DNA from 3 places in the Salinibacterium sp. GXW1014 genome. Region 2 is predicted to be linked to each of the others. Evidence: predicted binding sites of a transcription regulator. Region 2 holds the regulator's gene; each other region holds the start of a gene.
The links. Region 2 encodes HrcA, which represses chaperone genes, less so after heat shock. Its sites were predicted from a motif close to TTNGCACTCGNNNNNNNCGAGTGCNAA; they were not measured.
Positions count from the first base shown of each region.

Region 1: groL (chaperonin GroEL) is a predicted target of HrcA. The motif match lies at 1,243-1,269, and genes of this name have one in related genera.
Region 3: groES (co-chaperone GroES) is a predicted target of HrcA. The motif match lies at 4,465-4,491, and genes of this name have one in related genera.

Region 1 covers NZ_JBIZWA010000001.1:657,922-668,126, forward strand. The annotation lists gene groL (chaperonin GroEL) at 1-1,198, opposite strand, end outside; gene ACIQK7_RS03250 (DUF3048 domain-containing protein) at 1,340-2,389, opposite strand; gene ACIQK7_RS03255 (cold-shock protein) at 2,465-2,668, opposite strand; gene ACIQK7_RS03260 (LytR C-terminal domain-containing protein) at 2,917-3,486, opposite strand; gene ACIQK7_RS03265 (DUF3263 domain-containing protein) at 3,524-3,781, opposite strand; gene ACIQK7_RS03270 (hemin ABC transporter substrate-binding protein) at 3,897-5,030, shown strand; gene ACIQK7_RS03275 (DUF2332 family protein) at 4,985-5,968, opposite strand; gene ACIQK7_RS03280 (HtaA domain-containing protein) at 5,965-6,765, opposite strand; gene msrB (peptide-methionine (R)-S-oxide reductase MsrB) at 6,940-7,362, shown strand; tRNA gene ACIQK7_RS03290 (tRNA-Thr) at 7,416-7,492, shown strand; partial or broken gene ACIQK7_RS03295 (ATP-binding cassette domain-containing protein) at 7,669-7,950, shown strand; gene ACIQK7_RS03300 (DsbA family protein) at 8,080-9,006, opposite strand; gene ACIQK7_RS03305 (ABC transporter ATP-binding protein) at 9,256-10,205, shown strand, end outside.
Region 2 covers NZ_JBIZWA010000002.1:224,598-234,802, forward strand. The annotation lists gene holA (DNA polymerase III subunit delta) at 1-887, shown strand, start outside; gene rpsT (30S ribosomal protein S20) at 965-1,225, opposite strand; gene lepA (translation elongation factor 4) at 1,509-3,362, shown strand; gene ACIQK7_RS10865 (hypothetical protein) at 3,396-3,866, shown strand; gene ACIQK7_RS10870 (DUF1990 family protein) at 3,983-4,639, shown strand; gene hemW (radical SAM family heme chaperone HemW) at 4,642-5,874, shown strand; gene ACIQK7_RS10880 (DUF4870 domain-containing protein) at 5,893-6,309, opposite strand; gene ACIQK7_RS10885 (DUF4870 domain-containing protein) at 6,379-6,774, opposite strand; gene hrcA (heat-inducible transcriptional repressor HrcA) at 6,970-7,992, shown strand; gene dnaJ (molecular chaperone DnaJ) at 8,083-9,183, shown strand; gene ACIQK7_RS10900 (16S rRNA (uracil(1498)-N(3))-methyltransferase) at 9,189-9,917, shown strand; gene ACIQK7_RS10905 (HIT domain-containing protein) at 9,957-10,205, shown strand, end outside.
Region 3 covers NZ_JBIZWA010000001.1:1,568,792-1,578,996, reverse strand. The annotation lists gene ACIQK7_RS07835 (ABC transporter ATP-binding protein) at 1-241, shown strand, start outside; gene ACIQK7_RS07830 (ABC transporter substrate-binding protein) at 358-1,626, opposite strand; gene ACIQK7_RS07825 (ABC transporter substrate-binding protein) at 1,757-3,007, opposite strand; gene rarD (EamA family transporter RarD) at 3,068-4,009, opposite strand; gene groES (co-chaperone GroES) at 4,084-4,380, opposite strand; gene ACIQK7_RS07810 (SAM-dependent methyltransferase) at 4,521-5,702, shown strand; gene ACIQK7_RS07805 (DUF4190 domain-containing protein) at 5,696-6,313, opposite strand; gene ACIQK7_RS07800 (DUF4190 domain-containing protein) at 6,394-6,792, opposite strand; gene tsaD (tRNA (adenosine(37)-N6)-threonylcarbamoyltransferase complex transferase subunit TsaD) at 6,887-7,933, opposite strand; gene rimI (ribosomal protein S18-alanine N-acetyltransferase) at 7,930-8,424, opposite strand; gene tsaB (tRNA (adenosine(37)-N6)-threonylcarbamoyltransferase complex dimerization subunit type 1 TsaB) at 8,421-9,044, opposite strand; gene tsaE (tRNA (adenosine(37)-N6)-threonylcarbamoyltransferase complex ATPase subunit type 1 TsaE) at 9,044-9,532, opposite strand; gene alr (alanine racemase) at 9,520-10,205, opposite strand, start outside.

The DNA of each region.
Region 1 (10,205 bases), on a different contig from region 2:
TGCGAACGGCGTCTTCGATGCGGTGCTTGCGCTCCTTGAGCTCAACCTCGGTCGCGGCACCCGCCTTGATGACGGCGACGCCACCGGCGAGCTTCGCGAGGCGCTCCTGGAGCTTCTCGCGGTCGTAGTCGCTGTCGGTGTTGTCAATCTCGGAGCGGATCTGCTTGACGCGGCCCTCGATCTGCGACGCGTCGCCCGCGCCCTCGACGATGGTCGTCTCGTCCTTGGTGATGACGACCTTGCGCGCGCGGCCCAGCATGTCGAGGGTCGTGTTCTCGAGCTTGAGGCCGACCTCCTCGCTGATGACCTGACCACCCGTGAGGATGGCGATGTCCTGCAGCTGCGCCTTGCGGCGGTCACCGAAGCCGGGAGCCTTGACGGCAACCGACTTGAAGATGCCGCGGATCTTGTTCACGACGAGCGTGGCCAGGGCCTCGCCGTCGACGTCCTCGGCGATGATGAGGAGCTGCTTGCCGGCCTGGATGACCTTGTCAACGACGGGCAGCAGGTCCTTGATGTTCGAGATCTTGGAGTTGACGATGAGCACGTAGGGGTCTTCGAAGACCGTCTCCTGGCGCTCGGGGTCGGTGACGAAGTACGCCGACAGGTAACCCTTGTCGAAGCGCATGCCCTCCGTGAGCTCGAGCTCGGTGCCGAAGGTGTTCGACTCCTCGACGGTGACGACGCCCTCCTTGCCGACCTTGTCGATCGCCTCGGCGATGAGCGCACCGATCTCGGGGTCACCGGCGGAGATCGACGCGGTCGCGGCGATCTCTTCCTTGGTCTCGATGGGCTTCGCCTGCTCGACGAGCGCGGTCGTCACAGCAGCGACGGCCTTCTCGATGCCACGCTTGAGGCTGATGGGGTCTGCACCCGCGGCAACGTTGCGGAGGCCCTCACGCACGAGAGCCTGGGCGAGCACCGTTGCGGTGGTGGTTCCGTCACCCGCGACGTCGTCGGTCTTCTTGGCGACCTCCTTGACGAGCTCGGCACCGATCTTCTCGTACGGGTCGTCGAGCTCGATCTCCTTGGCGATCGAGACACCGTCGTTCGTGATCGTGGGGGCGCCCCACTTCTTCTCGAGGACGACGTTGCGGCCACGCGGGCCAAGCGTCACCTTGACGGCGTCGGCCAGCGTGTTGAGACCACGCTCAAGGCCACGACGGGCCTCTTCGTTGAAAGCAATCATCTTTGCCATATGTGTTCTTCGTCCCTCCCGGACGTCGGAAATGCATCAGCTTTTTGGCACTCTCACAAAGAGAGTGCTAGATGATTCTGGCACTCTGCCCAAGCGAGTGCAAGCCGGGAGAGAGGCGGGTGCGAAACGCTGGGCCCGCGCTCAGGCGGGCGGGTCGACCGCGACCGAACCCTCGAGCGGCACGAGCTCGACCCACGTGTTGCCTGCCCCAAGCCTGATAGTGATGCCGTTGTCATCGACGAGGGTGATCGGGGCATCGATCGAGCCCTTGCGCCAGGTCGCGCTGACGGTGCCGCCGCCCGTCGAGACCCAGGCCTCGCCACTGCCGAGGAGCTCGGTCTTGGGCACGCCATGGCCGTGCGAGATGGGAACGCGCAGGGTCACGACGTTGACCGCCGAGAGCTGGGCGCCGTTGGAGTCGAGGTCGGGCGCACCGTCCTGCGACCGAAGGAAGGTGCCGGATGCCGCATCCCACGTCCACGAGGGCACGAACTGGTTCGAGAACGCGAGCCGAAGGGCGCCCGTCGGCGTGCCCTCCTTTGCGGCGGTCGCCGAGGCGGCATCGAGGGCGTAGGCGAACTGCTGGCGGGGTGCCGCGACATCCGAGTGGGCAGCAAGGAACTCGCTCGCCCGCACGATCACATTGTGGGGCGCCCTCCGGTCACTCGAGCGAAACATGTAGGCGGCCGTGTCGGGCTGTCCATGGATTGCGTTGTAGAGCGAGGTCTGCTGCATCATCGACACGAACTGCGGCTGGCCGCCCGCATAGAAGATGATGCCGCCAAGGGAGCCCGCGATCTCAGGGTCCATGGGCCGGATCGAGCGGATGGGACCGAGTTGCTCGGGGACGTCGCTGTGCCACACGGCGACGTAGCGCGTGATGCCCCCCTCGACGAGCTCCTCGAAGACGATGTCGGTGCGCTCGAGGCCGAGCTGCGGGCGAGCATCCCAGTGGTTGTCGATCTTCGCCGACAGTGCCGCGTGTGAGAGCGAGCCCTCGGGCACGGTCGTGCCCCGCAGGGGGGCGACATCGGTGGGTTCTGGCGCCACGTAGTCAGAGGCGTAGTCGGGCGACGGGGATGCCTGGGGTGACGAGGGCGCTTCGCCCGAGCATCCGGCCAGCAACAGCGCCGCCACGAGGGCTCCGAGGGTGCCGAGATGACGTCGAGAGCTGCGCGGGGTGGAAATCACGTCCCAAACACTAACGCCACCCCCAACGGGAGCGGCGTCAGCGCGAGGCGAGCCCCGCAATCAATCAGTGCTGCGTCACGCGGGCCGCACGGACTCCGCCTGCGGGCCCTTCGACCCGGTGCCGACCTCGAAGGTCACCTGCTGACCCTCTTCGAGCACCTTGTAACCGCTCATGTCGATGGCGGAGTAGTGGACGAAGACGTCTTGCCCTCCACCCTCGACGGTGATGAATCCGTAGCCCTTTTCAGCGTTGAACCACTTCACGGATCCGTTCGCCATGTGTTACTCCCTGCTGTGTACCGTTCAACGGCGCTCGCGGTGCGGCGCCGAGTCACCGAGCGCGGACGGGTATCCCGCGTCATCAGGTTCACGAAGCGCGTAGTCGAGAGCCTCACAGAGCCGGATGGGCGACCAGTTCCAGATAGTAACGATCCGCGGCCCAAAAGGGGAGAGCCAGATGAGAATCTGTCGGCGGAAGACGCGAGATTAAACGGGCGCGTAACGTGCGGGGCCCAGCCGAACGACGATCAGGGGGTCGTCGCCTCGTAGTCGGCACCGATCAGCACGACGATCGGCGCCGCGGGATAGTCGTTGGAGAGACGCAGCTCCCCGACGCCCAGATGCTGGATGAGCATGCGCGCTGCGGCCTCGTTGATGGGGTCGTTGTAGAACACCTGCGTGCGCTCGACATCGTCAGCTGCCGCATTTGCTCGGCTGCCGACATCCGTTGACGCCCCTTCCCAGCCCTGGGCGACGAGAGCATCGCCCACCTGGCTCGCGAGGCCCTGGGCCGCCGTGCCGTTCAGCACCGTGATCGGCACGCTCGGGTCGAGCATGGGCTCGACCGTCGGCTGCTCCGGCTCGGGGTCCACGGGGTCGCCTGGTGCGGCCGTGTCGCTGCCAGGCACCCGCAGGTCGAGGTCTGGATTGAGGAGTGAGAGGGCGAAGAGTCCGCCGGCGACGAGCACAACGGTGGCGAGTGCCGCCCATGCGACGGCGATCCAGCGACGAGCCGCCTCGGCCGGCGCGCGGTGGGCGCCGACCCGGGGCAGGTCGTCGGGGATGTCGTCGAAGCGATCTCGGATGCGGGTGGCCATCGTGTTCCTCAGGTGGATCGTCGCCGCGACTGGGAGGTCAGGCGCGACGGCGGGCGTCTCGCAGGCGCCGCAGGCGTCGCACGAGCATCGGGTCGTGGGCGAAGGCCGCCGGGGATTCGATGACGGCGTTCAGCAACTGATAGTAGCGGGCCGGGCCGAGGCCAAGCTCAACGCGGATGGCCTCCTCCTTCGCGCCGGGGTGGCTCCACGGGCGGCGCTCGAACTCGAGGATGCGCGCATCGCGCTCAGGGAGCTCGGGGAGATCCGAGCGCTTGTCGGTTGCGGTGGTGGGCATCCATCCAAGGTTATGGCGACAGTCAGTGGCAGCCGGAGAGGCGGGCGGAGGGTCGCGACATCCGATGCTTAGTTAGGATAGCCTTACCAAAAGCCCGATCATCGCAAGGAGCCCCGTGCCGCGCCGCCGAATCCCTGCCGCCCTCACCGCGGTCGCGGCGGCCCTCGCCCTCCTGACGGGCTGCATGGGTGGCCAGTCGTACTCCTCGAGTGAGGTCACCGATGCGGACGCGCAGCGGGTGCCCCTTGCGCAGCTCGACCTGCTCGACGACCCACGCGACTGGACCGGCGAGTCGACCGCGAAGCTGGCCTCGGCATCCGTCGACGTGCTGATCGAGCGGCCCGAACAGGAGCTTCCCGCGACGGTCACCTCGCACGACCTCACAGGTGACACGGCCGTCACCGTCACCGAGACGACCCGGGTGCTGGGCCTCGACATGTCTGGCTCGATCGCGGCGACCATCGTCGGGCTCGGCTTCGCCGAGACCCTCGTGGGCCGCGACATCTCGTCGACCTTCGAGCAGGTTGTCGACCTTCCCGTGGTGACTTCGAGCGGCCACAGCATCAACTCTGAGTCGATCATCAGCCTTCGCCCGACGCTCGTCGTCACCGACGGCAGCATCGGCCCGATCGACGTCGTGCTGCAACTGCGCGACGCGGGCATCCCCGTCGTCTTCGTCGATGACGTCGCCGGCTTCGAGGGCGTCGGCACGCTCGCCCGCCAGGTGGGCGCGGCATTCGGTGCCGCCGAGGCTGGCGAGGAACTCGCGGGGCTCCTCGAGGCGCAGATCGAGGCCAAGGCCGCCGAGATCGCCGAGATCGCCCCGAACGGCGACGACCGCCTGCGGATGCTCTTCCTCTACCTGCGCGGGGGCTCCGGCATCTACTACCTCTTCGGCAGCGAGTCGGGCGTCGACGACCTCATCACGGGCATCGGCGGCATCGACGTCGCGACCGAGATCGGTTGGACTGGGCTTCAGCCCATGACCGATGAGGCCGTCATCGCCGCGAGGCCCGACCTCATCCTGGTCATGACCTCGGGCCTCGACAGCACCGGCGGCATCGACGGACTCCTCGACGAGAAGCCAGCCCTCGCCCAGACGCCGGCCGGCCAGAACCGCCGCTTCGTCGACATGGCCTCGGGCCAGGTGCTCGGCTTCGGCCCGCGCACGGCCGGCGTGCTCGATGCGCTCGCCCGCGCCGTCTACGCGCCCGCGCCCGGCTCGCAGGCCTCGAGCGTTTCGCCGTAGGGCCCGCTGAAGGCGAGCGGATGCTCGTCGACGGCCAGCACGAAGCGCCCGCGGAGCTCGTCCTCCGCCCAGCCCGCGTCGCGCAGCTGCCTTTCCACGCGGGGCAGCACGCTCGCGCCCTCGAGCGACACCCAGCGGGCACCGCTCGCGCGGATGCGTTCCGCGAGCCGTTCCCGCTGCGGCGCCGGAATGTAGATGAGCACGCCCATCGTGACGATGACGGGCGTCGCGCCCTCAGGCGCGAGCGCGAGGAGCTCGTCGACGGCCGACTCGGCGTCACCCTGCAGCAAATGCGGCGGGTCGTCCCGTGCGATCGCGATCGCACCCCGCACCCTCGACTCGCGGTCGTGCTGGCCCGGCCAGGTGAGGGCGCCCAGCCACGCGGCATCCGCTGGGCTCGTCACGTCGAGCGGGCGGAGGTCGACGCCAGCGCGCATCACGACGGTTGGCAGCCTTCGCGGCGGCTCGATGCCCGCTCCCAACGTGCACGTGAGGGTGACGGCGCTGGGCCCGTCGTCGGGGTGGAGGCGGTGGCCCGAGTAGTCGTAGCTGTAGCGATCGGGGTAGAGGCAGAGGCCGGCGGATGCCCCGAGCTCCAGGAGAGCGACGGGCCCGTCGATCGTGGCGAGCGCTGCCGTGAGTGCCGCGCACCGGCCGGGTTCGTTGGTCTGCATGGGCCGGGCGGCGAGTTCCGCGGCGAGCGCGCTGGCGTTGCCGCGCAGGAAGTCGGTGATGCCGGTGCCGTGGTCTCGCGCGCCGAGCAGGCTCGCGACGGCGAAGACGAGGGGAGGCTGCCGGTGCTGCTCCGGGAGCGTCTCGAGCAGGGCGACCGTGGCGGGGTCATCCGCGACGGCGCCCGCCCACGCTTCGTACATGGGAGAGACGGATGCCACCTGCCGCCCGAAATCGCGGAACCAGGCTGCCGTGTCGCGACTCATGCACCCGGCGCGCGACGACGGAGGAGGGCAAGCGCTCCCGCGACCACAACAAGCACGAGCGCGCCGCCGACCGCCCACGGCAGCCATGATGCGCCGGACGACTCTCTCGACTCTTCCGAGCCGGGCTCGTCCGCGGCGGGAGCCGGCTCACGCTCACAGCCCTGCGCGGGGGTGAGCTCGATCGTGAGCGGGTCGAGCTCAGAGCCTGGTTCGTAGGTGCCGAACGCTGCCGAGCCTTGCTCGGTGAGCGCGGCAGGGGCATCCGCGATCGTCATTCGTCCGCCTGCCGTGTTGAAGGTGGCAGCCGCGAAATCGAGGTCTGCGAAGTGCACCCCGGCCCGGTCGACCGCTTCGCCCGCCTGGGTGTCGCCGCTGACGTCGAGGAAGAGCCGGCCGGTGTCGCCCTCGAGTTCGATGCGCGGGTTGCGGACCGTCGTGTTCAGCACGCCACCGTGGCCCGTGAAGGTGATGGCGCCGGGAAACGACAACTCGCCCTCCCCCGTCGCGCCGTCGTAGGTTCCGGCGCCGGCCGGGAAGCCGAAGAGCGGGGTCTCGTAGGTTGCCCCTTCCGCGACCGTCCACTCGCCCTTCGCGATCGTGCCGCTGATGTAGGAGCGGAACGCCTCCTTGAAGCCCCACCCGATGCTGGCCTCTGTGACGGCACAGGCGTCGCCCCGCGCCTCCGTGGCCACCTCGTCGCCCGGTCGATCAGTCAGAGGGGCGAGCGCCAGGGCGAGCGTGAGTAGCAGCGCGGGCGTCGACGGCCATGCCCGCAGGCGCGCGAGGGCTGTGTTCACGAAGGCTCCTGGAGAACGGGGATGCAACCAGACGACTTAGGTAGACCTAAGTTCATTCGAACCCTAGTAGCTCGCGCGGCGAAGCCAAAGCGCGCAGATGTGATGTGCCGTAACGCGGAACAATCGCAAAGCCCACGCGTTTAGTCTTGTTGAACCCACGTCGGAAGGCACCCCATGAACTACCAGGTCAACAAGAGCGAACAGGAATGGCTCGAGGAGCTCGGCCCCGAACGCTACGCGGTGCTGCGCAAGGCTGGCACGGAGCGCGCATGGTCGGGCGAGCTGCTCGACGAGGAGCGCGCGGGCGTCTACACGTGCGCCGCGTGCAACGCCGAACTCTTCAAGAGCGGCACCAAGTTCGATTCCGGATGCGGCTGGCCCAGCTTCTACGAGTCGGTGCGCCCTGAAGCGGTTGAGCTTCGTGAGGACACGAGTCTCGGCATGGTCCGCACCGAGGTGCTCTGCGCTGCCTGCGGCTCGCACCTCGGCCACGTGTTCCCCGATGGATTCGGCACCCCCACGGGCGACCGCTACTGCATGAACTCCCTCTCCCTCAACTTCGCGGAGAAGGACACTGCGGGGGGCGCAGGAGCGTAATCTTCGCAGCGCCGCGCGCTCGGGCTAGGATGGCTCGGGCGCTCCGCGCATCCGCCTCCTTAGCTCAGTTGGCCAGAGCATCGCTCTTGTAAAGCGAGGGTCGTCGGTTCGAATCCGACAGGGGGCTCCACCAACGGGTATCCGTGCACCCGGAATCACCTCTCGACTGCCCGCGACCGCGGTCCTATACTGACTCGCGGAGTGCCGGGAAGCCTGGTCGGCCCGCGATTGCGCGGAGCGCCCCGACGACCGCCGTGGACGCTGGATGCCACGGAAGGACGAGCGGTGGACGCTGCGACGAACCCGATCATCGAGGTCTCGGGCCTCACGAAGCGATTCGGGCGCACGACAGCACTCGACGGCCTCGAGCTGCGTGTCGGCGAGGGCGAGGTGCACGGCTTCCTGGGGCCGAACGGTGCCGGCAAGTCCACGACCATCCGCATCCTTCTCGGCCTCATGCGCGCTTCAGGCGGGAGCGTCAGGATCCTCGGCCGCGACCCCTGGGCGGAGCCGGTCGCGACGCATCGCGACATCGCCTATGTGCCGGGCGATGTCAGTCTCTGGCCGAGCCTCCCGGGCGGCGAGGCGCCCTCCGCGGTGCCCGTCGAGGACTTCGACGTGGCATCCGCCATCGTGCTCACGGTCATCGCCGTCGGGCTCGCCGCGGCCGCCATGGTGAGCATCGGACGGCGCGACCTCGCGCCTTGATGCCCCGACTCAGCCAGCCGGAGCCGGGCTGGGGCTCGGCGAGGGGCTCGCCTTGAGTTCGTCTGAGAAGGCGTTGCCGCTCGCGGTGCTCACAAAGCGCGCGAAGTCACTGGCGCTCGAGAGGTCCTCGCCGGGGTAGGCGGTGCCATCGACGATCACGGTGGGCGTGCGGGAGATCGCATCAAGGTCGGCGTTGGGCAGCGGCCCCTCGAAGGCGCGCGCGGTTGCCGCGTTGACCCACTTCTTGAACTGCACATCGTTGATGCACTGCTCGACCTTGCCAGGGGACGTCACGCCGGCCTGCTTCGCGAGGTCGACGAGTTCCTCGTTCTTGAGGCCCGTCGTGTTCTCGGCGGGCTGCTCGGCGAAGAGGATGCTGTGGAAGTCGAAGTAGCGGTCGGGCGAATAGTTCGCGACGCAGGCCGCCGCATTCGCCGCGCGGGTCGAGTACTGCGTGCCGAGCGAGAAGCGGTCGAGGAACGCGACCGGGTGCACCTCGAGCGTCGCTGCGCCCGATTCGACCCAGGTCGCGATCTGCTCTTCGTTGGCCTCCTCGAAGACGCGGCAGGCCGGGCAGAAGTAGTCGACGTACATGACGATGTCGACGACATCCGGGTCTTCGGAGGGCTGGAGGGCGACGGGCTCCGCACCCGGCCTGAGCCCGGGCGTCGTCTCCGCCACGAAGTCGGCGCCGATGCGGATGCCGTCGCTCAGCATGTTGCGCGGGCCGGAGCTCGTCTTGGGGATGGCAGCCATGATGCCGAAGACCGTGGCGCCGGCGACAGCGAGGATTCCGACGACGATGCCCACCTGCAGGAGGAGGCGGTTGCGGCGCTCCTTCTTCTTCTGCTCCAGGCGCGCCTGCTGTGCCTTTTCGCGGGCGGCGAGGCGCTTCTCATTCTTCGTCGGCTTGGATCCCGGCGTGCCGTTCGTCATGAAACCTCACTCAGTTCTCTCGAGAGCTCGCCCCGTGGCGGCCGCTCTCGCCCCCTGGCCCGACCGGGCAACTTCCGCTTCTGCGGCACGCCTCGATGCTAAACATCGTGTCTGGGAGTTGGCCAGACGGTTGCTCAGGGGGGCTCCGGTGACATAATGACACGATCGGGCCGCTCGCGGTCCGATGCACAACATCCATTCACTACGGATCGTCCGGCACGTACCTGCCGGTGAAGGAGAAATACTGTCATGGCATCTGTCACCTTTGACAAGGCAACCAGGCTCTACCCGGGTTCGACCCGGCCCGCAGTCGACAAGATCGACCTCGAGGTCGCCGATGGCGAGTTCCTCGTACTCGTCGGCCCCTCCGGTTGCGGCAAGTCCACCACGCTCCGGATGCTCGCCGGCCTCGAAGAGGTCAACGACGGGCGCATCCTCATTGGTGACAGGGACGTCACCGACGTGCCGCCGAAGGACCGTGACATCGCCATGGTCTTCCAGAACTACGCCCTGTACCCGCACATGACGGTCGCCGAGAACATGGGCTTCGCGCTCAAGATCGCGGGCGTGCCCAAGGAGGAGCGCGCCAACCGCGTGCTCGAGGCTGCCAAGCTGCTCGACCTCGAGCCCTACCTCGGCCGCAAGCCCAAGGCCCTCTCGGGTGGCCAGCGGCAGCGTGTCGCGATGGGCCGCGCGATCGTGCGGAGCCCCCAGGTGTTCCTCATGGACGAGCCCCTCTCGAACCTCGATGCGAAGCTGCGCGTGCAGACCCGCACGCAGATCGCATCCCTCACCCGCCGCCTCGGCGTCACGACCGTCTACGTGACCCACGACCAGACCGAGGCACTCACGATGGGTGACCGCATCGCGGTGCTGAAGGATGGCGTGCTGCAGCAGGTCGGCACCCCGCGCGAGCTGTACGCGGAGCCGAACAACGTCTTCGTTGCAGGCTTCATCGGCTCCCCCGCCATGAACCTTTTCTCGGCCGATGTCGTCGAAGGCGGCGTGAAGTTCGGTACGGCCACCACGCCGGTGGCCCGCGACACCCTGAGCGCCACATCGGCGCCAAAGGTCACGATCGGCGTGCGCCCCGAAGACGTCAAGGTCTCCACGACCGGCGAGGGCCTGCCCGTCGAGGTCGACCTCGTCGAGGAACTCGGCGCCGACGGCTACCTCTACGGCCACACCGAGGTCGACGG
Region 2 (10,205 bases):
TGCTTCGCGACACGCTCAAGACCGAGGATCCGAGCCTCGAGGTGAGCGATATCGACGCGGCCGGCTATGCGCCGGGGCAGCTGCTCACAGTCGCAAGCCCGTCGCTCTTCGGCGAGCCTCGCATGATCCGTGTGACTGGCGTCGAAAAGTGCACGGATGCCTTCATTGCGGAGGCCGTCTCGTACCTGGAGCACCCCGCCGAAGGCACCTACCTTGTGCTGCGGCACGCGGGCGGCGTGCGTGGCAAGAAGCTGCTTGACGCCATCCGTAGCGGCACTGGCGGCGGGATCGAGGTCGTCTGCACAGAACTCAAGAAGGAGTCAGAGAAGGCAGACTTCGCGGTCGCCGAGTTCAAGGTCGCGGGGCGCCGGGCCACGGCTGGCGCCATCCGCGCGCTCGTTGCCGCGTTTGCCGACGATATTGCGGAACTGGCATCTGCCTGCCAGCAGCTCATCTCGGATTCGAGCGCCGAGATCACTGAGGCCACGGTGGAGAAGTACTACTCGGGCAGGGTCGAGACGACCGCGTTCAAGGTCGCGGATGTCGCGATCGCCGGCCGCCACGGCGAAGCCCTCGTCATGCTGCGCCACGCGCTGGCATCCGGTGCCGACCCCGTGCCGATCGTCGCGGCCTTCGCAATGAAGCTCCGCACGATGGCGAAGGTCTCGGGTGCGAGGGGAGGCTCGGGCCAGCTCGCGCAGCAACTGGGCATGGCGCCGTGGCAGGTCGACCGTGCCAAGCGCGACCTGCAGGGGTGGAGCGGCGACGGTCTCGGCCGCTGCATCGAGGTGCTTGCCGAGACGGATGCCGCGGTCAAGGGTGCCGAGCGCGACCCCGTCTTCGCGCTCGAGCGCATGGTCGGCGTCATCGCCTCCCGCGGCGCTTAAGCCCGAACGTCGAGCGCGCGCCGTATGCAAAACGCCCCGCCTCGCGATGCGAGACGGGGCGTGTGAGGTTCTGCTGCTTAGAGCGCCGCAACCTGCTTGGCGATCGCCGACTTCTTGTTGGCGGCCTGGTTCTTGTGGATGACGCCCTTGCTCACGGCCTTGTCGAGCTTCTTGCTGGCGAGCTGGAGCGCGGTGGTGGCGGCTTCCTTGTCGCCGGCGGCGATCGCGGTGCGCGTGGCACGCACGGCGGTCTTGAGCTCGCTCTTGACGGCCTTGTTGCGCTCCGTCGCCTTCTTGTTGGTGAGGATGCGCTTCAGCTGCGACTTGATGTTTGCCAAGGTAGTTCTTTCTGTTGTTCCGGACGGTGTGTGGCAGCCATTCCCAGCGCTGTTGTAGAGGGCAACGAGCGGTGGCGGGGCTGCAGTTCGCACCGGGTGAATCGTGGGGGATGAACGCGGTGCGCAAGCCAACAGGCAACTTTACCAGTGCGCGGGGCGATTCGACAATTCGATTGCCGTGTCGGGGCGGGGCGGGATTCGAGTGCCGGCGCTCGTCATGGGACAATCGTGGCGTCCATCTTCGTGCCGCGTCCGCGGCGCCGACCCAGTCACAGAGGAACGCGTGAGTCCCAAAGCCCAGAAGGCCCTCCAGCCGGCGTCGACCGACCCCGCCTTCATTCGCAACTTCTGCATCATCGCGCACATCGACCACGGCAAGTCGACCCTGGCCGACCGCATGCTGCAAGAGACCGGCGTCGTCGCCGACCGTGACATGCGTGCCCAGTACCTCGACCGCATGGACATCGAGCGCGAGCGCGGCATCACGATCAAGAGCCAGGCGGTGCGGATGCCGTGGGCGCTCGACGGCCAGTCCTACGCGCTCAATATGATCGACACCCCTGGCCACGTCGACTTCACCTACGAGGTGTCGCGCAGCCTCGCGGCGTGTGAGGGCGCCATCCTGCTGGTCGACGCCGCCCAGGGCATCGAGGCGCAGACCCTCGCCAACCTGTATCTCGCACTCGAGAACGACCTCACGATCATCCCGGTCCTCAACAAGATCGACCTGCCGGCAGCTGACCCCGAGAAGTACGCCAACGAACTCGCGGGGCTCATCGGCGGTTCGCCTGATGACGTGCTGCGCGTTTCCGGCAAGACCGGTGTTGGCGTGCCCGAGCTGCTCGACCGCGTCACGGAACTCATCCCCGCGCCCAAGGGAGACAAGGATGCTCCCGCTCGCGCGATGATCTTCGACTCCGTCTACGACAGCTACCGCGGTGTCGTCACCTACGTGCGAATGATCGACGGCAAGCTGCACCCGCGCGAGAAGATTCAGATGATGTCGACCCGTGCGACCCACGAGGTGCTCGAGATCGGCGTGAGTTCCCCCGAGCCGATTCCCAGCGAGGGTCTCGGCGTGGGTGAGGTGGGCTACCTCATCACGGGAGTGAAGGACGTGCGGCAGTCCAAGGTCGGTGACACCGTGACGACGGCGGCGAAGTCCGCGACCGAGGCGCTTCCTGGCTACACCGAGCCGCTGCCCATGGTCTTCTCGGGGCTCTACCCGATCGACGGCAGCGACTATCCGGTGCTGCGTGAGGCGCTCGACAAGCTGAAGCTGTCGGATGCTGCGCTCAACTACGAGCCAGAGACATCCGTCGCGCTTGGCTTCGGTTTCCGCTGCGGATTCCTCGGGCTGCTGCACCTCGAGATCGTGACGGAGCGGCTGCGCCGCGAGTTCGACCTCGACATCATCACGACGGCACCGAGCGTGATCTACGAGGTCACGACCGACGACAAGAAGACTGTCACGGTCACGAACCCGAGTGAGTTCCCCGTCGGCAAGATCCAGAGCGTGCGCGAGCCGATCGTGAAGGCGGCGATCCTTGCGCCCAAGGACTACGTCGGCGTCATCATGGAGCTCTGCCAGAGCCGTCGCGGTTCGCTCCTCGGCATGGACTACCTCGGGGAGGAGCGGGTGGAGATCAAGTACACGATCCCGCTCGGCGAGATCGTCTTCGACTTCTTTGACCAGCTGAAGAGCAAGACGGCCGGCTACGCGAGCCTCGACTACGAACCCTCGGGGGAGCAGGAGGCAGATCTCGTCAAGGTCGACATCCTGCTGCAGGGCGAACAGGTCGACGCGTTCAGCGCGATCGTGCACCGTGACAAGGCCTACGCCTACGGTGTGCTCATGACCGGCCGCTTGCGAGAGCTGATCCCGCGTCAGCAGTTCGAGGTGCCCATCCAGGCGGCCATCGGGGCGCGCATCATCGCGCGTGAGAGCATCCGCGCCATCCGCAAGGACGTGCTCGCCAAGTGCTATGGCGGTGACATCACGCGAAAGCGCAAGCTCCTCGAGAAGCAGAAGGAGGGCAAGAAGCGCATGAAGATGGTGGGCCGCGTCGAGGTGCCGCAGGAGGCGTTCATCGCCGCGCTGTCCGGCGACGTCGAGAAGAAGGACAAGAAGTCCTAGATGTTCGGTAGTGCCCAACCCTAGGGTGACACCATGCGCTCCATTCCCCGCTGTCTCGGCCTCCTGGCCGCTTCTGCCATGGTTCTGGTCGGATGCTCGGCCACAGTCGGCCCCGAGCGCGCGCTCTCCGTCGAGCCGGCGGGAGCGCCCACGAGCGGGTGCAGTGAAGCATTCAGCGCGGCCGTGGGCACTCAGGAGGCCGCGTGGGAGGCGAAGCGCGCGGCAACGGCCGAGATCGACAACGACGAGGTTCGGAAGGACGAGAAGCTCGAGCGTTTGCGCGAGGTGAATTGGCTCGCCGACAAGACCTTCAATAAGGCAGTGCAGGAGACCCTGCGAGCGTGCGAAGACGCCCCGGACTGGTTGGCTGGAGTGTTACAGCAGCCCTCAGTTGTCGGCATCGCGAATGAGGATGAGCTCGCCGATGACATCCTGAGCGGTGCATGCGGCCTACTCGAGGGCTCACGAGTCTGCGCCGACGCTCAGGATCACGGCATCTGGTAGCGCGGAAGGCACCCAGACACGCGCGGTATCCTTGCCGGATGCCTCTGTCGTGCCGTTCTTTCCTGCGCTGTGGGGCGCAATCGCTTGCCGCATCTCTTCACCTCGGAGCGAGCTAGGTGTCCAAGAAGGCGCTTTGGAACCTCCCGGTCAACTACGCGGCGGTCGGGGCAACGCAATCGCAGGAGTCGATCGCGTTCCCGCCGAAGGGATACCGCCCCTTCGAGAAGCGCGTCCGCATCGGCACGGGGCCCGCACGGTGGGAGTTCGCGTGGCGGGCGACCATGTCGTGGGGCATCATGATCCGCAGCGGCTTCGACGTCGAACTCACGGAGACGCCCCTGGAGGTTCGGGAGGGCAGCTATACGCCCGTGACCTTCGACGACTCAGGAACGCCCGTTGCCGCGGCCGGCACGGGTGAACGTGAAGAGGTGCCCTACGGGCCCGACGGCCTGCCATTTGTGACACCCGGCGACTCGGTCTGGCTCGTGTTCTCGATTGGCCCCTTCAAACTGCGCGAACCCGTGCGCGTCATCTATGTGATCGACGAGCCGAATCGCAAGGGTTTCGCCTACGGCACCCTGCCGGGCCACCCTCTCAGCGGTGAGGAACTCTTCGTGGTCGACCTTGAGGACGACGGCTCGGTCTGGATGATGCTGAGGTCGCTTTCCCGTCCGGCGCCCGGCAAGTGGACGGCAGTGAGTCCCCTGTTGTCGCTCGCGCAGCGCGCGCTTCGCCGCCGGTACCTTGCGGCGCTCTCCGGTCCTGTCGACTGACGATGCCCTCCGCCCTCCCTCTCGCCGACCCGGCGCCCCTTGACGGCCTCCTACCGTCGAGCGTCGCTGGCGGCGCTGCCGAACGTGACTTCGGCGTCTACCTGCACGTGCCGTTCTGCCGGGTGCGCTGCGGCTACTGCGACTTCAACACCTACACGGCCGAAGAGCTGCGCGGTGTGCATCGTCGCGATTATGCGGGGCAGGCAGCGATGGAGGTCGCTCTGGGAGCGCGGGTGCTGCGCGAGGCTGAGATAGCGCCGCGGCCCGTGTCGACCATCTTCTTCGGAGGCGGCACGCCAACCCTGCTGCCAGCATCCGATCTCGTGCACATGCTCGAGGCTGTTCGCGCCGAGTGGACGCTGGCATCCGGGGCCGAGATCACGACGGAGGCCAATCCAGATTCGGTGGATGCCGCCTACCTGCAGGAGCTCGCACGGGCGGGCTTCACGCGCGTGTCCTTCGGCATGCAGTCGGCCGTGCCCCACGTGCTCGCGACGCTGGAGCGTACGCATGACCCCGCGCGCATCCCGCTCGTCGTGCAGTGGGCGCGGGACGCTGGCCTCGACGTGAGCCTCGACCTCATCTACGGCACGCCAGGGGAGTCGCTCGATGACTGGCGCCGCTCGCTCGAGCACGCGATCGCGCAGCAACCCGATCACCTCTCCGCCTACGCACTCATCGTGGAGGATGGCACCAAGCTCGCGCGGCAGATCCGTCGCGGCGAGGTCGCGGAGCCCGACGATGACCTCGAGGCCGACATGTACGAGCTTGCGGATGCCCTGCTCGCCGATGCCGGCTACGACTGGTACGAGGTCAGTAACTGGGCCAGGCCGACGAGCGCCGGCGATCATCGCAGCCGCCACAACCTCGCGTATTGGCGTGGGCAGGACTGGTGGGGCGTCGGCCCTGGCGCGCACAGCCACGTCGGCGGCGTTCGCTGGTGGAATGTCAAGCACCCCGCGGCCTATGCAGACCGCGTGCTCGCTGGCCACTCGCCGGCGGCGGGGCGGGAGACCCTTGCGAGCGAGACGCAGGACATCGAGCGGGTGCTCCTTGGCGTGCGCATCCGCGACGGGCTCTCGATCGCCGAACTCCCGCAGAGCGGACGGCGCGCTATCGCTGGTCTCATCGCTGACGGCCTCGTGGACGCGAAAGCCGCCCTGCGCGGATCAGTCGTGCTGACCCTGCGAGGGCGGCTGCTTGCGGATGCTGTCGTGCGGCGACTGCTGGAGTAGCGGTCGCCGAGTCATCCGCTACTGCTTGATGAACTCGATCGTGAGCGGGTACCGGTAGTAGAAGCCCTGGTTGGCCTTGACCGCCGCGATGATCATGAAGACGACCATCGCGATCGGGATGATCATGGCCAGATAGACGATCGCGAATCCGATGCCAAAGGTAAAGACCGCGATGGGGATTGCGACCACGAAGAGCACGATGGTCGCGGCGACCGCGTAGATCGTGTAGGAAATCTGGAAGTTCAACGCCGAACGAGTGTGCTCGCGCACGAAGGGGCCGCGATCCTTCAGCACGAGGTAGCCGACGAGCGCCGGGATGAAGCTGAAGAAGATCCCGCCCACGTGCACGAGCGTCGCCCAGAGCTTCTCGTCGGCGGGGCTCATGGGCTGGTTCGGCTGGTACTGCCCGGGAGGGGGCGGGGCTGCGTTGGTCATGCGCCCATTAAAGCAATGAGCCGAGAGAAAGCAGAGGGCCGGGACAGAAGTCCCGACCCTCGACCGTGGCTACTTGATGAGACGAAGGGCGAAGGGGTACCGGTAGGCAATGCCGTCCTTTGCCTTGATGAAGCCCTGGATGCAGAAGATGATCGTGACGACCCAGAGTGCGAAGGTCAGGAGTCCGCCGATCAGACCCCAGAGTCCGAAGGTCACGACCGTGAGGATTGCATTGATGATCATGACGACGACGTGGGCGATCGTGATCGTGATCTGGAAGTTGAGGGACTCCTTGCCCTCCTGGTTGGTGAAGGAGCCACGGTCCTTGAAGACCAGCCAGATGATAAGCGGGGGGAGGATCCAGAGGATCCCGCCGAGGTGGGCGAACGACGCCCACTGGCGGTCCTCGGCCTGGCTCAGTGGCGCTGCGGGCTGCGCGGCTGCGGGAGGAGTCTGGTCGGTCATGTCATGCCTTTCCATGGGCGATGCCCCGAGACGGGGATCGAGTCTTCTGCCTGCCTGAGAAAAAGCTGAGGGTAGCGCAGGCACTGCATAACCTAGCGCCCACCCACTCCGGGGGGCAATGATTTCGCCGACGGTGGGTCGCTGTAGAATTGGCAGTCACTTGATGCGAGTGCCAAGACTGTGGAGGTGATGCGGATGGTTTCCGATCGGGGCCTTGAAGTACTTCGTGTCATCGTGCAGGACTATGTTGCCTCGCGGGAGCCAGTCGGCTCCAAGTCGATCGTCGAGCGCCACTCCTTCGGAGTGTCAGCAGCCACGATTCGCAGCGACATGGCGCAGTTGGAGGAGGAAGACCTCATCACGGCGCCGCACACGTCGTCTGGGCGGGTGCCGACCGACAAGGGGTACCGCCTCTTCGTCAACCAGCTCGCCGATCTCCGGCCCCTGTCTGCTGCGCAGCGCCACGCAATCGAAGCCTTCCTGGGTGAGTCAACCGACCTTGACGACGTGCTTGCGCGCACCGTGCGACTGCTCTCCCAGCTGACGCACCAGGTGGCCCTCGTGCAATATCCGACGCTCGGGCGGTCACGCATCCGTCATGTAGAGCTCGTGCCGCTCAACCAGGTGCGCCTCATGACGGTGTTGATCACCGACACGGGCCGGGTCGAGCAGCGCATGGTCGACGTGCCCATGGGGATCGACGAGGAGTTCCTTGGCGAGCTCCGCACCCGCATCAACGGCGAACTGGCAGGCCTCGTGCTGAAGGATGCCGCGGAGCAACTGGAAGCCCTGGCCGAATCGTTCGAGCCGCATCGGCGACCCCTCGTCGAGGTCGTCGCGAGCAGTCTCGGCGAGCAGGTCATCGCGAGCCGGCATGACAAGCTCCTGATGGCTGGAACGGCAAACCTCGCCCGCACCGAGGACGATTTCAGCGGCAGCATCTATCCTGTGCTGGAGGCGATCGAGGAGCAGGTCACCCTGCTGCGCCTGTTCAGCGAGATGGAACAGGAGATGGGTGGCATCGCGGTGCGGATCGGCCGCGAGAACGAGTCCTTCGGGCTCGGCGAGGCATCGGTGCTCAGTTCCGGATACGCGGGGGCGAGCGGCGAGCTCGCGCGACTCGGTGTGCTCGGCCCGACGCGCATGGACTATTCGAGCAACATGACGGCGGTGCGTGCTGTGGCGCGCTACCTCTCCAGGTTGCTCAGCGAAAACTGACGAGAAGAGATCGACGGTCGAGGGCGTGAGCCCGCGACATCCGCACGCCGCAGGCTGACGGAGCCGAGAGAACAATATTGAGGAACTGCATTGGCTGACCATTACGAGGTGCTCGGTGTTGACCGCAGCGCGACGCCCGAAGAGATCAAGAAGGCGTACCGTCGCCTCGCGCGCGAGCTGCACCCCGATGTGAACCCGGGCGCCGATGCAGCCGACCGCTTCAAGGATGTGACCCACGCCTACGACGTGCTTTCCGACCCGAAGCGCAAGCAGGAGTACGACCTGGGCGACCAGGCCGGCTTCGGCGGTGGATTCGGCGGCGGCTTCGGCGACATCTTCGAGACCTTCTTCGGCGGCGGGGGCGGCACTCGTCCGCCCCGCTCACGCACGGAACGTGGCCAGGACGCCCTGCTGCGCGTCGAGGTCGAGCTCGCGGATGTCATCTTCGGCACGTCCCGCGAAGTCGAGGTCGACACGGCCGTCGTGTGCAAGACGTGTGGCGGCTCCTGCTGTGCGCCCGGGACGGACCTTCAGACGTGCGACATCTGTGGCGGTTCGGGACTCATCCAGCGCTCCGTGCGCAGCCTGCTCGGCAACGTCATGACCTCGAGCCCGTGTGGCACCTGCCGCGGCTACGGCACGGTCATCCCGCACCCCTGCCAGACCTGCTCGGGCCAGGGTCGCGTGCGCGCCCGTCGCAAGATCCCCGTCGACATCCCGGCCGGGGTCGACACGGGCCTGCGCCTGCAGATGCCCGGCCAGGGTGAGGTCGGCCAGGGCGGCGGGCCGAGCGGTGACCTCTACCTCGAGATCAAGGTGCGGCACCACGACGTCTTCAGCCGCAATGGCGACGACATCCTCGCAACGCTCGAGGTGCAGATGACGGATGCGATCCTTGGCACCCGCGCCGTCTTCGAGTCCCTGGATGGCCCGGTCGAGGTCGAGATCAAGCCCGGCACCCAGAGCGCCGAGGTCATCACGGTCAAGGACCGCGGCATCACGCACCTTCGTGGTTCAGGCCGCGGCGACCTCAAGGTCGGGGTGCAGGTGCTCACGCCGACGAAGCTCAACGGCAAGGCGAAAGACCTCATCCAGGAGCTCGCGCGAGTGCAGAATGCGGTGCCGCCGCACCTCTCGCAGTTCCAGCAGGGGCTCTTCCAGAAGCTTCGCGACCGCTTCCTCAACATCTAGCGCGCATGGCGCACTTCTATCTCGCGGACGGCCTCAGTGACACCGCGCCGGGGTCGCTGGTGACGATCGTGGGTGCCGAGGCGAAGCATGCTGTCTCGGTCAGCCGAGTGCGGGTGGGCGAGGTGCTGTCGATCGGCAACGGCGAGGGCCTCGTCGCGACTGGGCCCGTCGAGGAGGCGGCGCCCACCCGGCTGAGCATCCGGGTCGACGAGGTCGTGCAGCATCCGGCGCCGTCCGCCCGGATCACGCTCGTGCAGGCGCTGGCGAAGGGCGGGCGCGATGAGTCCGCCGTGCAGGCGTCGACTGAGCTCGGCGTCGATGCGGTCGTGCCCTGGGCGGCCCGCAGGTCGGTCGTGAAGTGGGACGGAAACAAGCGGGACAAGGGGCCGGAACGCTGGCGCGCGATCGTGCGCGAGGCCACGAAGCAGTCGATGAGGCCGTACCTGCCGCAGGTGCAGGAGCCCGTGACCACGAAGGAGCTCGCCCGGCTCGCTGAATCGGCACTCGTGCTCGTGCTGGAACCGACGGCGCAGACCCCGCTGACCTCGATCGAGGCGCGCGGGAGGGACGTCGTGCTCGTCGTCGGCCCGGAGGGCGGCATCGCGCCAGAGGAACTCGAGATGCTCGGTGCGGCCGGGTGCGTGCCGGTGAGGCTCGGCAGCAGCGTGCTGCGCACGAGCACCGCCGGCCCCGCGGCACTCGCCGTGCTCAGCGCCCTCACGGAACGCTGGTAGCGCCTCACCGCTCAGAGCGGAAGCGCTTAAGCTGGACTCATGCCAGGCCAAGACGAAGTCTCGATCTTCACGCGAATCATCGACAGGGAGATCCCCGCAGAGATCCTGTTCGAGAGCGACGCGGTCATCGCCATCCGTGACATCGCGCCGCAGGCGCCCGTGCACCTCCTCGTGATCCCCAAGACGCCGAAGTACCGCGACGTCGTCGAGCTCGCGGCTGCCGACCCGGTCCTCCTGACAGAGGTTGTCGCGACGGCGAAGCAGCTGGCCGAAGAACACTGCGGCGGC
Region 3 (10,205 bases), on a different contig from region 2:
CGAGCCGTCTGCTGGCCTCTCCCCCGTGCGGCAGGACGAGGCCTTCATCCGCGTCTCCGAGATCAACAAGGCGGGCGTCACGACCATCATGGTCGAGCAGAACGCACGCCGCTGCCTGCAGATCTGCGACCGCGGTTACGTGCTCGACCAGGGTCGCGATGCCTACACCGGCACGGGCCGCGAGCTGCTCAACGACCCCAAGGTCATCGGCCTCTACCTGGGCACGCTCGGGCAGGACTAGAAGCCCAACAAAGGGGCTCGGCATCCACGCGGATGCCGAGCCCCTTTGTTGTGGATTGAGGGACGCGAAGGGGCCCGGATGCCGTGGCATCCGGGCCCCTCCCTCAGTCGTTCGGCTTAGTACGCGGAGTAAGTGTTGTCCGGGCCGAAGATGTAGGTGCCGATCACGGCCTCGGTCGGGTCGCCGACCTCGTCGAAGGTGATCGGGCCGGAGATGCCGTCGTAGTCGGCGACGTCTCCGTTGTTGATGATCTCGGCGCAGTCGGCGAAGGTCGAGCACTTCTCGCCGTCACCCGAACCACCCGAGACTTCCTGCAGCGCAGCGGCGATGTCCGCCGCATCCGTCGACCCGGCCTTGAGTGCGGCCAGTGCGAGCAGCATGACGGCGTCGTACGACTCCGCACCGTAGGTGAACTCGGTGAGCTCGGGCTCGCCCTCGCCGACCCAGAACTCGTTGAGTTCCTCGGTGAATGCCGCGAGGTCATCGACGTTGGTGCCGGGGAAGGTGCCCTTGGCGCCCTCGATCGGCGGAACGTCGTCACCGAAGTTGGCAAGGTTGCCATCAACGAAGTAGAGGTTCTCGGCGGGGAACGACGAGACGATGTCCGGAAGCATCGTCTTAACCTCTTCGAACGTGATCAGGGCGATCGCGTCGGGAGCGGCAGCGAGGACCTCGCTGATCTGGGCACTGAAGCTCGTGTCACCCGTGTTGTACGACGACGTAGCGACAACCTCGCCACCAGCGGCCTCGAAGGCCTCCGTGACGTACTTCTGCAGGCCGGTGCCGTAGGAGTCGTTCAGCACGATCATGCCGAGCGTCTGGTGGCCGTCTTCTGCGATGAGGTTGCCGAGCACCTCGCCCTGCAGCACGTCGGACGGTGCCGTACGGAAGTAGAGGCCGTTGTCGTCGTAGGTCGTGAACGCGTCGGACGTGTTGGCCGGCGAGAACAGGATCGTGTCGGCAGCGATGACCTGGTCGATGAACTGCAGCGAGACACCGGACGACGCCGCACCGATGATGGCGGAGACGCCCTCACCGAGCACGCGGGGAACCTCAGTCTCGTAGGCCTTGTTGTCGGTGTCACCCGAGTCACCGCGCACGTGCTCGACCGTGATGCCCAGGTCGGCCTCGTTGATCTGGGAGATCGCGTAGTCGACACCCGCGAACTCGGGCGGGCCGAGGAAGGCGAGGTTGCCGGTTGCCGGCAGCAGCGAACCGATCTTGAGCGTCAGGTCCTCCCCCGTGTTGCCACCATTGCCGCCATTGCCACCGTCGTCCGCCGCGCAGCCGCTCAGCACGAGTGCGACGGCTCCGAGACCTGCGACACCTGCGTAAAGGGCCTTGCGCCCGCGCGATCCGGCATTGGCCTTCGCGAATACGCTCATGTTGCTCCTTGCGTTCATGAAATGTGATAAAAACCACGGCAGGACACTGCCGTCTTGCAACGGTATTGCCCGGCACGCCCGCGCACAATACCTCCGTGTTACGGGGCGGTAACATGCGCGACGGCCCTGTCTACTCGACGAGTACGTCTCCCCCGGGCACCGCCCGGTTGTCGGCACCGTAGGTGAACACGCGGAACACGGCGACCGTCGGGTCGCCCGAATTGTCGAGCGCAAGCGGACCCGAGACGCCGTCGTAGTCGATGTCGGGGCGACTCTCGAGCACATCGAGGCACTCCCCGAAGCTCATGCACTTGATGCCGGCGCCGGACACGTCGATGGCCGAGTAGGCGAGTGACGGACCGCCGTCATCCTCCGCCACGGTCGCGGCGAGCGCCGCGAGCACGGTCGCGTCGTAGGCTTCGGCCGCATATCGCGCATCAGTGATCCCCGGGTCCATCGACTTGACCCTGGCCGCGAACTCCTCCGAGGGCTCCCGCCCGTCGAGCACCCCGCGCACGCCTTCGAGCGCGCCAGCCGGGAGCGCCTGCGAGTAGTCCGCGAGGCCGGCAGCGGTCACCCAGAGGGAGGTGGCGGGGACTCCCGATGTCACAAGGCCGTCGAGCAGCGCGGCAGTCGGCACCTCGGGCGCGAAGGGGCTCGACAGCACGATGGCGTCCACGCCCGAGTCGGCGATCTGGGCAGCGAGGGCAGCGGCATCCGTGTCGGCGGCGAAGGTCTCGGCGAGGGTGACGGCGCCATCCCCCATCGCCTCGGAGAGCACGGATGTCACGGCCGCCGATTCGGCGTCGTCGAAGGTCACGGTGGCGACCGTCTCGGCGTCGTCATCGGCTAGCAGCTGGGCGAGGGCGCGACCCTGCAGGCTCACGGGCGGCGAGGTGCGCAGCAGGAGTCCGGAGTCATCGAGGTCGGAGAGGGCGGATGCCGTCGCGGACGGCGAGATGACAGCGATACCGTCGGCGACGGCGAGCGGGAGGAGTCGCTCGGCGAGCACGGATGAGGAGGGCCCGACGATCACGTCGACGCCGTGCTCGACGAGCTGGGCATAGGAGGCCTCGAGCGTCTCAGTCGAGGCGTCGCCCGAATTGCGGTGGAACACCTCGACGGGGGCACCGAGCACGCCGCCGGCCTCGTTGATCTCACGCACCGCAAGCTCGACGCCCGCGACCTGCGCCGGCGAGAGGAAGGCCGTCTCCCCCGAGGTCGGCAACAGCGTGCCGATGCGCAGGACTCCGTCCCCGGATGCGGCGGGAGCGCTGGGGCGCGGTGAGGCGGAAGGAGTGACCTCCACCTCGGCTGTGCAGCCCGACAGCACAAGCGCTGCAGCGATCGCGACGGCAGTGACGGGAGCACGGCGCACCATGGCGTTCCTCTCATTCGGGGAGGCGCCGACGGGCGACGCCTCAGGAACCCTACCGAGAGATCAGAGCGGTTCCGGCAAGGCGCGGCGCGACATCCGCCCCTCGACGAGCATGTCGATCGTGAGCACGACGAGGGCGACCCAGACGAGCCCGAAGCCCACCCAGCGCTCCGGCGGCATGGCCTCATGCAAGACGAAGGCGCCGAGGATGAACTGCAGGATGGGCGCGAGGTACTGCACGAGGCCGATAGTCACGAGCGGCAGGCGGCGGGCGCCCGCGGCGAACAGCAGCAGGGGCACGGCGGTCGCCACGCCGGACATGAGGAAGAGCGCGAGGTGCACGGGCCCGTTCGCCCCGGCCGCGATGCCCGGGCCCGACGCGAGGACAAGGAGCACGACGACCGCGGGGACCGTCAGCCACATCGTCTCGACCGTGAGCCCCGAGACGGCACCCACCCGCGGGCCCGCCTGCTTCTTGATGAGGCCGTAGAGGCCGAAGCTGCCGGCGAGCGCGAGTGAGATCCAGGGGATCTCACCGAGGCCGATCGCCAGCACGATGATCGCGACGGCGCCGAAGCCCATTGCGAGCCACTGGAGCGGCCGCAGGGATTCGCGCAGCACCACGACACCAAGCAGCACCGTGAAGAGCGGGTTGATGAAGTACCCGAGGGATGACGCAAGCACCTGGCCGTTGAGCGCCGCGAAGACGAAGACGAGCCAGTTGACCGAGATCAGGGCCGCGGCGACCCCCATGATGAGCGCGAGCCTGGGCGACCTCAGAACATCGGCGACCGAACGCCAGCCGCGCGTGATCGTGAGGAGGAGGGCGCAGAAGGCGAGCGACAGGATGACGCGTCCCGCGACGACCTCGAAGGGGCCCGAGGGCGCGAGGAGCAGGAAGTAGCCGGGGAGGAAGCCCCAGAGGCCGTAGGCACCGACCGCGTAGAGGAGACCGGCCCGCCGGTGCATCCGCACGTCTTCGAGTACGGGTGCTGGGCGGCTCACTCGAGAATGCTACAACCGAGAAACGAAAAGCCCGCCCTGCCGGAGCAGGACGGGCCTTCGAGAAATGGATGCGACTAGCGCACGACCACCGCGAGCACGTCGCGGGCCGAGAGCACGAGCAGGTCGTCGCCGCCGTACTTGACCTCGGTGCCGCCGTACTTGGAGTAGATCACCTTGTCGCCGACAGCAACGTCGAGCGGGATACGGTTGCCGTTGTCGTCGATGCGGCCGGGGCCCACCGCCACGACCTCGCCCTCCTGGGGCTTCTCCTTGGCAGTGTCAGGGATGACAAGACCGGATGCAGTCGTCTGCTCGGCCTCGACCTGCTTGATGACAATGCGATCTTCGAGCGGCTTGATGGACACCGACACGGTTGACCTCTTTCTGAAGTGCGTGAAGAAACTTGGGGTTAGCACCCTCACGGGGAGAGTGCCAGAACAACTGTAGCGGGGTGATTGGCACTCTCGCAATCCGAGTGCCAATCACGGCGCGTGCAGCCATAATGGGCCGGATGGATTCCGCCGAGCTCACCCACCTGCTGACGCCCGAGGGCTTGCGGCTTCTCGACTCCCTGCCGCCCTACGACAGCAAGGGCGATGTCGTACGCATGGTGAGCGAGCTCCGGGGTGCCGGTCATCCGCCCGCCCTCGTCGCCGCGGTGCTCACGCAGGCAAGGCTGCGGCATCGCGCGCTTGCCAAGTTCGGCCCCTTCGCCGAGCGGATGCTCTTCACCGAGGCGGGGCTCGAGCAGGCCACCCGGCTGAGCGTCGCGGCAAGGCATGCGGAGCGCTTTCGCACCGCTGGCGTTACGCGCGTCGCCGACCTCGGCTGCGGCATCGGCGCCGACTCACTCGCGATGGCCGCGCTCGACCTCGGCGTGCTCGCGGTCGAGCGCGATGAGGTGACCGCCGCGATCGCCGCGTACAACCTCTCCCCCTGGGCGTCCGTCACGGTCGAGCACGCCTCGGCGCAGGACGTTGACCTGGCCGGGACGGATGCCGCGTGGCTCGACCCCGCGCGACGCAACGAGCGCGGGCGGCTCCACGACCCCGCCGACTGGTCCCCCAGCCTCGACTTCGCCTTCGGCCTGGCCGAGCAGATGCCCGTGGGCGTCAAGCTCGGACCGGGCGTCGACCGCGACGTGATCCCCGCTGACGCCGAGGCCCAGTGGGTCTCGGTCGACCACGACGTGGTGGAGCTGGGAGTCTGGCTGGGCGCTGTCGCGAGGCCGGGCATCCGTCGCTCCGCCCTCGTCATCACGGAACGGGGCGCCGCTGAACTCACCTCGGCGGCCGACAGCGAGGACGCGGAGGCGGGCGAGCTCGGCGAGTACCTCTACGAGCCCGACGGCGCGGTGATCCGGGCACGGCTCATCGGCGACCTCGCGCGCCAACTTGGCGGGCGAATGGTGAGCCAGGACATCGCCTACATCACGAGTGACCGTGCCGTCGACACGCCCTTCGCGTCGCGGTTCCGCATCATCGAGCAGCTCCCACTCGACGAGCGCCGCCTCAAGCGCGAACTGCAGGTGCGCGGCATCGGCCGGGTAGAGATCAAGAAGCGCGGCGTCGACATCGACCCCGCCGCGTTCCGCCGCCGCCTCGCACCCCGCGGAGACGGCACCGCCACCCTCGTGTTGACGAGGGTGGCGGGCCGACGCGTTGCGCTACTGGCAGAGCGGGCGACTCAGTAGTAGCCGCCCGAGGCTCCCGCCACGAGGAAGAAGAAGGCCGGGATGATCCAGATGAGGCCCCAGAGCAGGCTGATCGCCAGGCCTGAGTACCCCGTGATGATGCCCGTGAGCCAGAAGGGCTTGCCGTGGGGCTCGCGGCGCTGCGCGATGTGGCCGAAGATGACACCCGCGAGGGCGGGGAGGAACCCGAGGCCGCCGAAGAGGCTCAGGAAGACGCCCGCGATGCCCGTGATCATCGAGGTGAGGCTGAGCCCCTTGGGCGGACCCGCCGGCGCCGACTGGTAGGGCGCTCCGCCGTAGGGCTGCTGTGTTGCACCGTAGGGCTGCTGCGCTCCCCCGTAAGGCTGTTGGGTGGCGCCGTAGGGCTGCTGGGCCGAGCCCTGCGGCTGCTGCGGAACCCCGTAGGGCTGCTCGGGCTGCGCTGCCGCCGTCGCGTCGCTCGCCGTGGCCGCGGGGCCATAGGGCGAGGCGGCCGGGGCAGCATCCGCCGCGGGCGCGCCGGGTGAGGGCGCCTCGGAGGCGGCGACCTCTGGCATCGGCTCGGGCGCGGGCACCTGCTCGGCAGGGGGCGTGGGGACCGGCGGAACCTCGTCGGGGTTGTGAGTGCTCATGCAGCCATTCTGTCGGATGCCCGCCCCCGGCAACAGCGAAGGGCCCGAGTCGTTCGACTCGGGCCCTTCGGTGACTGCAACTAGTTGTTGAGCTCCTCGAGCTGCTGCTCGAGCTCGTACGGCGTCATGTCGCTGTACTGCTCGCTGATCGCACCGATGAAGGCGGTGCTCACGATGACGAGGAGCACCGTGATCGCGAGGCCGACGAAGCCCGTGATGATGCCCGTCAGCCAGAGGCCCTTCGACGCCTGCGGCTCCTTCGACTTGCCGAGGAAGCCGAGGATGATCGCGGCGATCGGCAGAATGACGCCGATGAGGCCGAAGAGCGAGAAGAGGCCGATCCACGACCCGAGGAGGCCCAGGATTCCGGCGATGAGCGCGATGATGCTCAGCACGGGCGCCTTCTTGGGCGCGCCACCGGCGGGTGCGGCGGAGTAGGGGGTGGGCTCCGGGGCGGCAGCCGGCATGGATTCAGACACGGGAGTCTCCTTGATGAAACGTCGGATTGATGCGGTGCCTATGGTGACAGCACCCCGAACGGGTGTCAACGAACGACACCCGCTTTCTTCGACGTTACGCCTGGATGCTCGTCACGGGGAGGGTCGAGTCGGCGCCGAAGCCGAGCCCGGAGGGCTCCCGCCCCGCCGCGACGAGCTGCGCCCCGAGGGCCGCGATCATGGCCCCATTGTCGGTGCAGAGCGAGAAGGGCGGAATGCGAAGCGCGATCCCGGCCTCCGCGCACCGCTCCTCCGCGAGGGCACGCACGCGAGCGTTCGCGACGACGCCGCCACCGAGCAGCAGGCGCGGCACACCGAGGTCGCGGCAGGCGGCGACGGCCTTCGTGATGAGCACGTCGGCGACGGCCTCGCGGAAGCTCGCCGCGACATCCGCCACCGGCACCTCCTCGCCGGCATCGCGCTTCTGCTCGACCCAGCGCGCGACGGCCGTCTTGAGGCCCGAGAACGAGAAGTCGTAGCGGTGCTTCGCCATGTCCTTGGGCAGACTCAGCCCGCGCGGGAAACGAATGGCCTTGGGATCACCGGATGCCGCAGCCCTGTCGATCTCGGGACCGCCCGGGTAGGGCAAGCCGAGCAGTCGCGCGACCTTGTCGAAGGCCTCCCCCGCCGCATCGTCGATCGTCTCGCCCAGCATCTCGACATCGCTCACGAGGTCGCGCACGAGCAGCAGCGAGGTGTGGCCGCCGGAGACGAGCAGCGCGACCGTCGGGTACTCGACGTCCTCACCCGTCAGCACGTCGGCCCCCACGTGTCCCACGAGATGGTTGACGGCGTAGAGGGGCTTGCCTGTCGCCACGGCGAGCGCTTTGGCAGCGCCGACCCCGACCATGAGGGCGCCCGAGAGTCCGGGGCCGCTCGTGACGGCGATGGCGTCGAGCTCGGCGAGCGAGACATCCGCCCGCTTCAGTGCCTCTTCGAGCGTCGGGTTCATGGCCTCGAGGTGGGCGCGCGCGGCGATCTCGGGCACGACGCCGCCGTAGCGGGCGTGCTCGTCCATGGAGGAGGCGATGACGTTGGCGAGGAGCTCGGTGCCGCGCACGATGCCGACGCCCGTCTCATCGCAGCTGGTCTCGATACCCAGCACGAGTGGCTCGCGGGTCATGATGCTCCCTCCTCGGCAACGCCGGCGATCGGATGCTCCAGGGTCGCCCTCATGACGATGGCGTCGACCCCGTCGGGCTGGTAGTAGCGGGGACGCACCCCGAGGATCTCGAATCCGAGCTCCTCGTAGAGTCGCTTCGCCCCCGGGTTGTCGGCCCGCACCTCGAGGAACATTTCACGCGCTCCCCGCTGCCTCGCCTCCCCCATGAGTTGCAGCATGAGGGCGCGTCCGAGACCTCCGCGGCGGGCGGCCTCATCGACCGCGATCGTCTGGATATCACCCTGTCGCGACCCCGCGGGGGCAAGCAGGCCGGCGTAGCCCTGCACCTCGCCAGTGTCGTTCCGCTCGGCCACCAGATAGTAGGTGTGCTCGCTGCCGAGCTCACCCGCCATGGCCTTCTCCGACCAGGCGTCGTTCGCGAAGGTCGCCGTCTCGATGCGCATGATGTCGGCGAGGTCGCCGAGGCCCGCGCGGCGGAGGAACCAGGTCATCCCGTCACACGCTTCGGGCCAGCGGAGAGGGTCACGTCAGGCGACCGCAGGTAGAGCGGCTCTGCGCCCGCGAAGTCGCGCCCGTGGAAGTACAGCAGCTCGGCGAGCATCCCGGCGGCACCGGCCGACACCTCAGCGGCGTCGATGCGGGTCACCCCTGCGTCAGTGGGCAACTCCGCGGGAGCCGCGAGGGCCGGCTCGCCCGAACGCACAGGGAGCCCCTCAGCATCGACGCCCGAGTAGGCGGACCAGTAGACCTCGCGGCGGCGGGCATCCGTCACCACCAGAAGCGGCCCGGCACTTCCCGCCGCGTAGTGCTGAAAGGCGATGGCGTCGTGGCTCACGACCCGCACGAGCGGCTTGGCCGCGCCGAGCGCGAAGGCCTGCGCAGCCGCGATGCCGACGCGAAGCCCCGTGAACGGGCCCGGCCCCATGCCGACCGCGACGCCGGAGAGATCGGCGACCTTGACCCCCGCCTGCTCGAGGCAGCGCGCGATGAGCTCGCCGACGACCTCGGCGTGGCGACGCGTGTCACTCTCAGCCAGCTCGGCGATGATGCCCCGATCGCGGTCGACGACGGCGACCGAGGTGCCCGCCGAGGTGTCGATGGAGAGGAGCATCAGTCCAGCCTAATCTCGCGCCAGCGGGGGCCATGGCCCTCGATCGTCACCCGCCGGGGTTCGACCGGCTCCTCGCCCTCGACCGCCGTGTCGGCGCCCTTGGGCCGATGGATCGCGATCTCGAGCCATTCATCGACGACCGCGTCGAGCATGCCTGCCGCCCACTCCACGACGACGACGGATGCCTCGAAGTCGATGTCGAGGTCGTCCAGCTCGGCGGGGTGCGAGAGCCGGTAGGCGTCGACGTGCACGAGAGGCGGGCCGTCGCCCAGGTTCGGATGCGTGCGGGCCAGCACGAAGGTCGGACTCGTCACGGGGCCGCGAACGCCCAACGCGTCACCGAGCCCGCGTGTGAAGGTGGTCTTGCCCGCCCCGAGCTCACCGTTGAGCGCGACGACGTCGCCCGCGCGCAGCTGACGCGCGATCCGCGCCCCCAGCTCGCCCATCGCCTCGGGCGTCTCGATCATGCGCTCGATCACGGATGCCACGCCCTCTCCACCCGCGGACCGATCCGTGTCACGACCTCATAGTTGATCGTGCCCGCCGCCGTCGCCCACTCGTCGACCGTGGGCGCACCATCGCTTGGGTCGCCGAAGAGCACGGCGCGGTCGCCGACGGCGACCTCCGTGTCGCCCACGTCGACCACGAACTGGTCCATGGCGATGCGACCCGCGACCCGGAAGGTGCCGCCGTTGATCGCGACGGGGCCGAGGCCGGAGGCTTGGCGGGGAATGCCGTCCGCGTATCCGAGCGGCACGAGGGCGAGCGTCGTCTCGCGCTGGGCGCGATAGGTGAGCCCGTAGGAGACCCCCGAGCCGGCCGGCACCCGCTTGACGGAGGCCACCTCCGCGGAGAGCCGCATCGCCGGCCGCAGCCCGAGTGATCGAGAATCCCGGTCGTCGAAGGGAGAGAGCCCATACATGCCGATGCCGAGCCGCACGAGGTCGAAGCGCGCCTCGGGCACATCGATCGCGCCGGCCGTGGCCGCCAGGTGCCGCCATCGCGGGCGCAGGCCGGCGTCGTGAGCCGCTACCGTCGCCGCCTCGAAGGCTGCGACCTGCGCAAGGTCCTCCTCACGGCCCGCGTTCGCGAGGTGCGAGAAGATCCCCTCGACGCGGATGCGCCCCTGCTGTTCCAACGTCGCGGCACGCTCGAAGAAGG